Regions from separate parts of the Paenibacillus barengoltzii G22 genome, predicted to be linked through region 2. Evidence: riboswitches for the same ligand, from Rfam matches in the RefSeq annotation. Region 2 holds a riboswitch; the other holds the start of a gene.
What was found. A riboswitch is a leader RNA that binds a small molecule or an ion and turns the genes downstream of it on or off. The one in region 2 is predicted to bind thiamine pyrophosphate.
Positions count from the first base shown of each region.

Region 1: linked by a shared signal. The riboswitch ahead of C812_RS04005 (thiamine phosphate synthase) and the one ahead of C812_RS15970 (ABC transporter substrate-binding protein) in region 2 are both predicted to bind thiamine pyrophosphate.

Region 1 is NZ_KE159652.1:855,570-861,520, reverse strand. Features, by position in the region: gene C812_RS04025 (hypothetical protein) at 29-418, opposite strand; gene C812_RS04020 (hypothetical protein) at 517-702, shown strand; gene C812_RS04015 (MerR family DNA-binding protein) at 724-990, opposite strand; gene C812_RS04010 (FUSC family protein) at 1,173-2,102, opposite strand; TPP riboswitch at 2,319-2,421, shown strand; gene C812_RS04005 (thiamine phosphate synthase) at 2,534-3,178, shown strand; gene thiS (sulfur carrier protein ThiS) at 3,184-3,387, shown strand; gene C812_RS03995 (thiazole synthase) at 3,392-4,171, shown strand; gene thiH (2-iminoacetate synthase ThiH) at 4,175-5,290, shown strand; gene C812_RS03985 (helix-turn-helix domain-containing protein) at 5,359-5,951, opposite strand, start outside.
Region 2 is NZ_KE159654.1:213,347-219,297, reverse strand. Features, by position in the region: gene C812_RS15995 (HD-GYP domain-containing protein) at 1-466, shown strand, start outside; gene C812_RS15990 (hypothetical protein) at 493-828, shown strand; gene C812_RS15985 (ABC transporter ATP-binding protein) at 848-1,663, opposite strand; gene C812_RS15980 (ABC transporter permease) at 1,693-2,463, opposite strand; gene C812_RS15975 (MTH1187 family thiamine-binding protein) at 2,460-2,753, opposite strand; gene C812_RS15970 (ABC transporter substrate-binding protein) at 2,809-3,876, opposite strand; TPP riboswitch at 4,032-4,144, opposite strand; gene C812_RS15965 (cold-shock protein) at 4,450-4,650, shown strand; gene C812_RS15960 (cold-shock protein) at 4,824-5,045, shown strand; gene C812_RS15955 (CcdC family protein) at 5,236-5,727, opposite strand; gene C812_RS15950 (beta-propeller fold lactonase family protein) at 5,879-5,951, shown strand, end outside.

The DNA.
Region 1 (5,951 bases), on a different contig from region 2:
GACATGGGCCGCGATTTTTTTATTGCCCTTATAGGGCTGAGAGATCATGAACCAACCTCATGCACAACCCCTGAACAGTGAAGTTACTTAAACTAACCCCATCCTCGCTTTCTAAAACAACTCTCAGAAGCTGCCCCGCATTGATCTTCTGCCAAGGAGTTGTAAATGTCGCATTTCTATGATGATTCCTGTAGTCCTCGTGCATCTTCTTCTCATCTTCATTAAAGAGGCCCTTAAGAACTTCCGGATGATCCATTTCAAAGCACACCGCAATCCGATCAAATTTTACCTGAGGGTCACACCTAAGTTCCTCAAGGTTCGAAACGGGAATTTTCTTGGCTGAATAGGTTTGAATCAGGAACTTCTCAACTTCTTGAAGAGAAGAATTTGTGGATTGATTTGGGGGGAGTTTGTTCATAGAGATCGGCTCCTTAACCAGAATTCAAAAAATAAATGCTCTCCAGCGATGTTCCAAGTATACTATATGTTAAGAAGTACCCATTAGGAGGGATTCCAGTGAATATGTGGGAGAAACAAGAGAAAGATCAGCTTAAAGAGTATCAACGCAAGCCTTTCATCAATTTGGCGGATTCGATGAATCGTGCTGAAATCGGAGATTGGAACGCTTTAGCAAAAGGCGGTGTTTGGACCACCCTCGTCATCCTCGTCGGACTCCTTCTCTTCTTCTCCTTTAGATTCTAACAGCATTCCGCACTGATTTTATCAGTTCCATCCTGCTTCGGCCTTCCAATTCTTCAGAAATGCTTCGGCTTTTTGCGGATCGACCTTGAGCAAGGTCCGATACTCCAGCATTTTGCGTAGAGTGTCCAGCATTTGATCGTACTCTTTCTTTTTGTCCTCAATCTCCTTCATCTTGCTTCGGATCCATTCGATGGTTTGTTCGTTCGTGCTCGTATGGGCATCGTGCTCCTGCAGCACATCCTTCAATTCAGCCAGCGAACAGCCGATAGATTGGAATTTCTTAATCATCCTCAATCTCTCGACATCACAAGCTTGTACAACACGGCGCAGGTGGGCCCAGCGACGCGGGAGCTTCTCGGCTGGAAACCGGTGCAACCCGGGCTGATCGCTGATCTTGAGTCAGGACACTATTTTGCATAAAAAATAAGGATGCCCCACTAGCCCTTCACGGCTCTTGGGACATCCCCTTTTTACGACATTTTAAGCTCCGCCGTCGCCTGAAAACGTCCTCGCTCCTTAATCGGAAGCGGCAAGCCCATGTTCTGCAGCTCAGCGTAAATCCAATCCGCGTGGTACTCATAGACGGTTTCAATTCTGTACTGCTGTTCTGCGTTGCTGGTTCTTGCCTCAACGGAATCACTCCGTTCAAGATCAGCCTCGACCAGTAACTGTCGATGCTCGGCAAGCAGCTGCTGCAAAATCACCAAATGCTCATAGATGTGGCGATAGGATTCAATTTCTTTGCCGATGTGCTCCATCGATTCACTGAGATCTCGAGTCAGATGGAATTCCTCTTTGCAGAGCTGATAATATTTCTCCAGACAAGCCAGCTCCGCACGAAAACTCTTCAAATCGACGGCTTCCCGACACGAAGTAATCTGCCCATATAAGTCAGCCATTCGCTTGGCGACAGATTTACGCGCCTTTTCCAAATCCGCCTCATGTTTTGGAGGAAAGACGACCAAATTGACGATCACCGCAACAGCAATCCCAACCAGGGTGTCCGTGATCCGGTTAATCCCATAAAAAATCGGACTTTCCCCCGGCTGAAGATTTAACATAATGGCTAAAAAAACGATACAGCCGATGGATATCGACTTATTCCAATTCAACAGATTGCAGACATAGATTACGACGATGACCCCTAACGCACAATATATGGCGTTCCCAGGTTCAATCATGGCGAAGCCTGCACCCACAATCGCCCCAACAAACGTCCCCATCGTCCGATGTTTCCCGGCCGTAAAGGAGTTGGCAACTGAATTTTCCATGGAAATGGTCGTGGCGATCGCAGCGTAAAAAGGATATTCCAGGCGCAATAACGCTGCAACGATCACACACAAACAGATGGCTAGCCCCGTCTTGAGATTGCGTAAACCAATCGTCCATTTCAATCTCATCACTCCCCCCAATCAAACTCCGACCGTATTATAGAGAATGTTTTTGTTTCGCTTCAATTTCATTAAACATCACAAACCAGCTATTTTTGCGATAAATCGTGACATTTTCATGAAAATTTCTTGGAAACGAGGTAAAGCAGCCAGCATAACCCATTCCAATTCAACGGTTGTAATTATTTGGATCCCCGTGTATAGTAAACATGACAAATGGATATCGATCGACACTAGGGGAGCCGCAAGGCTGAGATGAATCGCAAGATTCGGACCCTTTGAACCTGAACGGGTTAAGACCTGCGTAGGGAAGTGGAGCGTAAAGCATGTATGAACCAGAACATAAGTCTATTTAGGCTTATTCCTTCTGTTGCTGAACTAGCCCCCTCCTTGCGGAGGGGGCTTTTTTGCATTGCATATCGAACCTCAGAGGGGTGAACATGACGAGCCAAAAAATCACACTGACCACACCCGAACTGCATCTGATCTCTATCTCTCCCATTCACATATCCGAACTGCTCAGGGTGTCCCTCAGAGCCCTGCCCTACCTGGATTACATCCATGTACGGGATAAGCAGCTCACGGCGAAAGGTCAGCTGGAGGTCATTCAACAGATGCTGGAAGCCGGCATTCCGCTGTCCCAAATTGTCGTGAACGATCGGCTGGACGTCGCCTTGGCTGCTCGGGCCATGAATGTCCACTTAGCCGGCCACAGTCTTCCAGTGGATGCCGCTCGTCCGTTAGCCACTGGGATGCGCTTGGGCAGGTCGGTTCATTCGGCGGAAGAAGCGATGCAAGCCGCCGCAGATGGAGCGGATTATTGCCTGTTCGGTCATGTATACGATACGTTCAGCAAACCTGGACTTCCCGGCAGAGGACTGGCAGCACTCACGGCAACGGCTCAAGCTTGCCCGGTTCCGGTGATCGCCATAGGAGGCATCCGTCCGGACCATGCGGGAGAGGTCATCCGCTGCGGCGCCCAAGGGGTTGCCGTCATGACAAGCCTGTTCCATGCACCAGACCCGGCGGAAGAGGCCCAAGCATATCGCAAGGCAATACAGGCAGCTTGGCTGGAAAGGAGGTGAACCCCGTGCAGGTTCGTCTGAATGGGAAAGAGACGACGATCAACGAAAGCTGTGTCACACTGGCCGATTTATTAGCAGAGCCCCCATGGAAGGACCGAAAGCTGTTGGTTGAACTAAACGGTACAGTTGTACGAAAGGAAGACTATGACGTGACCCCGTTATCGGATGGGGATCGTATTGAGCTAGTCCATTTTGTTGGGGGAGGTTGATCCTATGCAGGACTTATTCCATATAGGCGGCAAGGCGTTGTCCAGCCGTCTCTTTATCGGTACTGGCAAATATAACCGCAACACCTTAATTCCCGAAGTGATCGAACGTTCAGGAGCAGAAGTCATCACGGTCGCTTTAAGAAGAGTGAATCCCGATTGGGAGGAGGAAAATCTGCTGCATCATATTCCTCCACATATGACGCTGCTGCCGAACACTTCCGGTGCCCGCAACGCAGAAGAAGCAATCCGCATCGCAAGGCTGGCCAGAGCGGCGGATATGGGCAATTGGATTAAACTGGAGGTCATTCAGGATCAACGTTATCTGCTGCCAGACAACGTGGAAACCATTAAAGCAACCGAGGTACTGGCCGCAGAAGGCTTCGTAGTCCTTCCTTATATGAGCCCGGATCTATCGGCCGCGCTCCGGTTAAGGGATGCTGGAGCCGCTGCCGTCATGCCGCTCGGTTCACCGATTGGCAGCAACCGCGGCCTGCGGACGAAGGAATTGATTCAGATCCTGATCGAGGAATCAGGCCTGCCGGTGATCGTAGACGCCGGGATCGGCAAGCCGTCAGAGGCAGCGGAAGCGATGGAAATGGGCGCAGCGGCTGTCCTCTTAAATACGGCGATTGCAACCGCCCGCGATCCGCTGGGCATGGCTGAAGCGTTCCGCGCAGCCGTTATAGCCGGCAGATTAGCCCATCTGGCCGGGCTGGGACCGGTGGAGCAAAACGCGGTAGCCTCTTCCCCGCTAACCGGATTTCTGGATGAAGTGGAGGCCTAAGGGATGAGCTTCTATGACAAAATCCAATCCTGGGAAGGCTTCCCCTTTCCACAGCGGCTTCAAGGTTACAGCGATGCAGATGTAAGGCGGGCGCTTAGCAGGCCTAAGCTTGATGCGGAGGATCTGTTAGCCTTGCTGTCACCAGCGGCTGATCGACATTTGGAGGAGATGGCCCAACGGGCACAGCAGATCACCCAAAGCCAGTTCGGGAACGTAATCCAATTGTTTACCCCGATGTATGTGTCCGATTATTGTGTGAACCACTGTGAGTATTGCAGCTTTAGTTCGATCTATGATTTTCCGCGAAAAAAATTAGACATGCAAGAGGTCGAACGGGAAGCTGAAGCGATTGCGGCAACCGGGATCCGTCATATCCTGCTGTTAACCGGTGAATCCCGCAAAGATTCCCCGGTCGAATACTTAAGAGACTGCGTGAAGGTGCTGCGCAATTATTTTTCATCCATCGGCATTGAGGTGAACCCGCTGTCTGTCTCCGAATATCAGGAGCTAGCTGCGGCAGGCGTAGACAGCCTGACGGTATTCCAAGAGGTCTACCACCGGGAAACGTATGCCAAACTCCATATCAAAGGCCCCAAGCGCAATTATCGAAATCGGCTGGATGCCCCGGAACGCGGATGTGCTGCAGGTTACCGGGCCGTGAATATCGGGGCATTACTTGGCTTGTACGATTGGAGACAGGAAGCCTTCTTTGCCGCCATGCACGCGGATTATTTGCAAACCAAGTATCCAGGTTGTGAGATCAGCTTATCGATTCCGCGCTTCCGCCCTTTTCTCGGAGATTACGAACCGGATGCCCAGGTGACCGATCGGGCTTTGGTACAGGTGATGCTCGCCTACCGTCTCTTTCTACCGCGGGCCGGGATCACCTTATCCAGCCGGGAGCCTGCCCGGTTACGTGACAGACTGGTTCGCCTTGGGGTGACCAAGATGTCAGCTGGTGTATCCACGGCCGTTGGGGGCCACTCCCAAGGGGGCGGCACCCCGCAATTTGAAATTTCCGATGAGCGCAGCGTGGCTGAGATTCGGGAAATGCTCTATCAAAACGGGCTGCAGCCCGTGTTTAAAGACTGGGATATCTTAGTCCCTATTGAAGGCTAAGGTAAACATCAATCGAGCCGGACCTTCCCTAATATCCAGGGAAATGTCCGGCTCATCTACTTATCCTATCAATGGAATAATGAAACGATCCATTCTGTCAGCGGTTTCCACAACTTTGGATATTCCTGGTTGATCAAAACCCTCACCTGTTCAGCAGGAACACCGGTAAAGTCGCCGTCTGGGATCGCCAGAGAATACGTTCCGCTGACGGCATCCCCAATGGCAATGTGCCCGCTGGCATAACCTCCGACGGCTATCCTCGATGCGATCGCTAGGCCGCCAAAGGAATACACGCCCACGGCGAATCCGCCAAAAGCCAACACACCAACAGCGGCCCCTCCAGCTGCGATGAAACCGGCCGCAAAGCCGCCCAACGCTAGAATCAAGGCTAAGGCAATCGCAGCCAGACTTATCACCCCCGCCGCCAACACACCCAGACTTAAACCGCCAAGCGCAATGAGCCCCAGGGAGACAGCGCCGATGGAAATATTGCCGATCGCGATGATCCCTTTGGCGACGTACATCCCGCGCCCCACATTGATGTGCAGAAGCGGTAAGCCAAACCAGGTTCTTTCACTTTTATATTCATAGTGATATCGATAGCGGAACATCGCCGATCCATTTGATTCCGGAGGAAGCTCCCTTTTTTCCGTTGGCACTC
Region 2 (5,951 bases):
GATCACTGGAGCCGAGAAGGATATGCTGGTCCGCGGTTGCTTTATGCATGACATCGGCAAGACGATGATCCCTCGTGCCATCATTGAGCAACGGGGGCCGCTGACGGAAGCCCAGTGGAGGATCATTAAGCTGCATCCGGTTATCGGAGCAGAGCTGGTAGAAGTGGATCCTGCGTTTGGGCCGGGCATTGCGGATATCGTTCGCTGGCATCATGAGCGTTGGGATGGTCGCGGGTATCCGGATGGGCTGAAGGGGAAGGAAATCCCCTATAAGGCGAGAATCTGTGCGGTGGTTGACGCCTTCGATTCGATGACATCGGATCGGCACTATCGGGAACGGAAGCTGACCATGGCGGAAGCCAAGCTGGAACTGCACCAACATCGTGAGACCCAGTTTGATCCGGAAGTGGTGGATGCGTTAATGGAGCTTTCCGATGATATGCTAAATATTTACTCCATCATGTGATCAGCGAAAGATCAGGAGGAATGGACATGGAAAAAGAGTCCTGGAGCCGTTCGGTTACTCCGGAGGAACTGGAGGCAGCGAAACGGACAGGAAGGACTTTGCTCTACCTGCGCGTAACCTTACTTCCCGAATGTACCCAGAAGCTGGAGCGATTCCGGCTGATTGATATGAAGTTAAGCGCCTATGAGCAGGTGCTTGACCGGATGCCGAATCTCTCAGATCCGGCAGGGCATTTAGAATCCATTGAATCGGTGACTTGGCTTATTGCCGTCGCTGGGGAAGCCCAGCATCTGCGGCGATGGGTCGAACTGATGCTGGATGTGGATCAGGTGGAGGTTACCGAGGTGGCAATGGAACGTTGATAGCAGGGGGAAGTCTATTTCAGACTCCTCCTGCTGCTATTTTGCGCTGCTCCGCCGCCATCATCGCCGCAATCTCCCGTTTTAATCGCATAAAATCGGGGTCATCCAGCATTTCCTCACGCCGCGGCCGGGGAAACGGCACCTGGATGGTGTGCAGCACATGGGCCGGCCGGTTCGTAAACAAAACGATCGTGTCCGAGAGCATGAGCGCCTCTTCGATGCTGTGCGTAATCATCAGGACGGAGCGCTTGTTCTCTTCCCAAATATCCAGCAGCCAGCGCTGCATTTCACTGCGTGTCAGGGCGTCGAGCGCACTAAACGGCTCGTCCAGGCACATGACTTCCTGAGGGGCGAGCAGTCCCCGAAGGAACGAAGCCCGCTGCTGCATACCGCCGGACAACATATGAGGATAAGCTCGTTCAAATCCGCGTAACCCCGCTTTTTCGAGCCAATGCTGAATTTCCGCACGGGAGCTCTGCTTTCCGGCTCCGGCGATTTCCTGCGCCAACACAACATTCTCCTCGATCGTCCGCCAAGGGAACAACGCAGGCTGCTGCGGCACGTAACTGATATGTCCGCGCTGTCCGGTGACCGGGCGTCCCTGAAGGAGCACCTCGCCATGATCCGGCGCGGTCAGACCGCCGATGACGTGGAACAGCGTGCTTTTGCCGCAGCCAGAGGGGCCGATGATCGACACGAATTCACCGGCCGGTACTCGCAGTGAAATGTCCTGCAGCACCGGAACCTCCCGGCGCCGGTCGCGGAACGTTTTATGAATCTGCCGAACCTCCAACGCGGGGGTGGCGTTATCTTTGGGTGTAGATGCTTCGCTCATAAACCAAGCCTTCCTTTCCGTTCGCTTCTCTATCTTCGGTCGTTCGCCGGTTTATAGCGGACAAGCCATTTTTCCAACAATGCAACACAGGCGAACATCGCCAGGCTGATGGCCACGATGATGGCGATGGCGACAAAGATCTTATCCGTGCGGAACGATGCCTTCTGCAGCATCATATAGTAGCCAATGCCTTTGTCTGCGCCAATCCATTCGGCAATGACCGCCCCCATCACGCTGTAAGTTGCGGCGATTTTCACCCCGGACATGATCGAGGGGATCGCATAGGGCACCTCCAGCTTGCGGAAAATATCCGCCTTGGATGCACCAATCATTCGCATATAATCAAGCATCGCCCGGTCCGTGCGGCTAAGTCCGTCCATGGCTGCCACGGCGACAGGGAAGAAGCAGACGAGCGTAATGACGATAATCTTCGGCAGGATGCCAAAGCCGAACCAGATCATCAGCAGTGGTGCTAGCGCAATGGTGGGCACGTTTTGACTTAAGATGATGAGCGGATACAGCGATGCCTTCAGAAACGGGACATAATGCAGAACAAACGCCGTCAGCAGGCCGACAAGCGTCCCGATGGCAAAACCGATCAGCATCAGCCGCAGCGTTGCTAAAGTATGTTCCCCCAAGCTGGCCGCACCGGCAACTGCTTCACGACCGATATCCACCGGGCTGGGGAGAATCCATTTCTCGATGTGGAACCAGGCGGTCGCGCCTTGCCAGATCAGTAAAAACAAGATGACCGCCACGAAGGGCGGCCATATGCTGTGCCAAAGGCTGCGGAGATTCATGGCCGATATTTTTCGATCAGCTTATCCATGCTGACGCCTTCGGGATTGTAGCAAATTTTAATTTGCGAAATGATGCCCGTGCTGCCGAATTCAATGACGGCTTCATTCATTTTCTTCACGATGGTCAGCAGCTCGTCGAGATCCCCCTCCATGGTCGTCTCCAGGGGATTCACCTGATATTTGACGCCGGAAGCTTGAATAATTTCAATGGCTCGGTCTACATAGGGAATGACGTCTTCACCGTTAGGCGTTTTCGGAATGATTTGAATGCTTAATAACGCGTTTGGCATGGGTAAGTTCATCCTTTCGAATAAGAGTTTTGGCATTAAAGATTATTAAAGGTAGTTATTCGCTTGGCAAAAACTCGTTGGTAAAAGCGGCATCCACATCAAGCGGTTTCTCCAGGAGCTTGCGTTCAAACATCCAATCGGAATAGTTCTGCCACACTTCTTTCTTTTGCTCGCCCCAGCGCGGAGCATCGTCCTTGTATTTCGGGCTGAGCCATTTTTGACTGGCCACCACCAGGTCTTTGTCGAGCTCGGGTACAGCTTTTAGCAGGATTTGCGCCGCTTCTTCCGGATGGTCGATCGCATACTGATAACCTTTCGTCACAGCCCGCATAAAAGCTTTTACAAGCTCAGGGTTATTCTGGATTGTCTTCTCGTTCGTCACGAGTACCGGTGTGTAGTAGTCCAGCTTCTCGGAGAAATCTTTGACATACAACATGTCCAGCGGCTCGCCCCGCAGCTCGGCCTCAACGCCCGTCCAGGCGTAGAAAATCCAGGCAAAATCAATATCCCGTTTTACCGCTGTAAAATAATCAGCATCCCCGATGTTAACGAATTTCACCTTGTTGACATCAGCGCCTTGCAGATCCATGATCGATTGGATCACCGCTTGTTCCACCGGTGAACCCCAGCCGCCGTAGGCTTTGCCCTCGAAGTCCTTTGGCGACTTGATGTTCTTCTCGACAGGGGCAGCGAAGCCGGACGTATTGTGCTGAATGATCGCGGCAATCGAAACGAGCGGGACGCCTTGGATTCGGCTTTGCGTCACGTTCTCTTGCACGCTGACGCCAAACGGCACCTCTCCTGAGGCCACCATCGCTTCGGCGCCGCCGGAACCAGGCAGGAGGATGTCCACATGCAGTCCTTCCTCGGCGAAATAGCCTTGATCCTTGGCGACGTAAAGCCCGGTATGGTTCGTGTTAGGGCTCCAGTCGAGCACGACTTTCACATGTTGCAGCTCTGCATTAGAGGCTGGATTGGGTGCGGCGGCTTCGGTATTTTGTCCGCCTTGGTTTCCGCCTTCCGCTGTCCCGGCACGATTCCCATTCGCTCCGCCGCAGGCGGACAATACCAGCAGCAAGCAACCAAGAAATATGGCCAGTGCGGTACGTACTTGAACTTTCACGACTCCGACTCTCCTTCGTTGGTGTAAATTTCCGCAGCTTGTTCTTGGTATAACCCTGGATGTGCGTCCTTAAGCGTAACTTCCAACTTCCGGATACAAAAAAACGTCCCGGATCCGGGACGCGATAGGCAATGGAAATGACATGTAAAATAAGTTCATCACCATGGTATGGCTCCCTACGCTGGCATTATCCAGATCAGGTTGAAGGGTCAGTATCTTGGAGGGATACACTCTCAGCCGGCCAATTCCAGCACCCCTGAACAATATGACTGCAGATTACATCTGTCATTATAGTTTTCACTAGTTAGATTTGTCCAGTCTTTCCGGTAGGCTTGAAAAAACAGGGGATTTGCTTTTTATCTGGCAAAAGGCTATAATAGGTTCAAATCATGTTTTTGAAAGAAGATATCATTCACGCATTGAAAAGGGTGTCACTTTTTTAAAACTGGAACTTTTTTCAATGTGTGAATTTTTTTATACAAGTGGTGCATGTTCAATAAGGGTCAGCCTTTATTTGAACGACTTCTGTTAAAAAAATGAATCATGTTAATCTTAAACAGGAGGTATTCTCCCATGGAAACCGGAACAGTAAAATGGTTTAACGCTGAGAAAGGTTTTGGCTTCATCGAAGTGGAAGGCGGAAATGACGTATTCGTTCATTTCAGCGCGATCACTGGCGAAGGCTTCAAAACCCTCGACGAAGGCCAACGCGTACAATTCAACGTGGTTCAAGGCAACCGCGGCCCTCAAGCCGAGAACGTTGTAAAACTGTAAGCTAGTTAGAAACTGCTCTTAATGCGTGCTCGCATTAAGGGCAGTTTTTCTTCGCAAAGATCATTAATGAGGTTAATTCTTCAGAAGTCCGCTTCTGATGATACATATAACACTGCAACAAAATCATCAATGCACCTGGTTGGAACGTTCACCTTGAAGAGGAGGGGAATTTTATGAACTACCGTAAAAAGACGTTAGAAGAAATTCCTGAGGAAAATACGCCGGTATGGACCTGCACTAGCGATGACTGCAACGGGTGGATGCGGGACAATTTCACCTTTGAATATAGCCCCGTATGTCCGCTCTGCTCGTCCGAGATGGTCATGGGGATGCGCATGCTCCCTCAACTGAGCAATCCAAGCTCCGATCAAAGATCGTCGTCCAAGAAGGCATAGGCGAAAGCTGCTGCCGGAATCGGAGAGCGCGGTGAGCAACAACAGCCGTATTCGCTTCATGCGAGTACGGCTGTTGTTGTATTCATCCGGGTGATAGATTGGAAAGTGATGCAAAAATAAAATCTCCATAAAAGGATTGCATCTATATAGAAAATTTAATATGTTTGAGGTGCTGCAACGGTTTCGTGAATCATGAGGAGGCGGTATTCCCGGTCATTGCCCGGTATTGCTTGAGCATATACAGCCGCCAGCGAATAATCATGCCGTAAGCGAGCAGGAAGAACAGCGCCGCGGTTTGCATGACGGAGACGTATTGTTCTACGGCCTCATGCAGCAAGAGACGGACGACAAGCAGTCCAATCAGGATAAAGATAAAGCTGCGGGAACGTTCCGCGTAAATTTCGCCGCCGATGTTCTCGAACTTGGTTGTCCGAATCAACGGATAGGAGAACAGGAGCCAACCGAAAGCGAAGGCGATTACGCCCCACAGGAGAGGAATGTGCGTTTCCGGCACAACAAACATGAAGAGGCCGGTTGTCATTCCTAGCGGGGGAATGATGATTTTCTTCACCGTGACAGGCCGACGACTGGCTTTCAGACGGATAAACAGAACAGCGACGGCCATGGCCATTGCACCAACGGTAAAGGCGGCTTGCATATAAGAGGGATTCATTAGGTTCATAGAGGTTCCCTTTCTGTAAGTATATAGTATGTATATATTGAGTATTTAGCGAAATGGAATAAAGTGACTAGCGAATAGCGATTCGCGAGAACATTATAACATACTCGTCTGCACTTGTTTCAAACTTGGTAAGGGAAGGGGAAGAAGGAAGATGAATAGCGAATTAACGGTCGCCGTCCATTGCTTGTTGTATTTAGATTCCAAGGAGGATCGCATGGCCAATA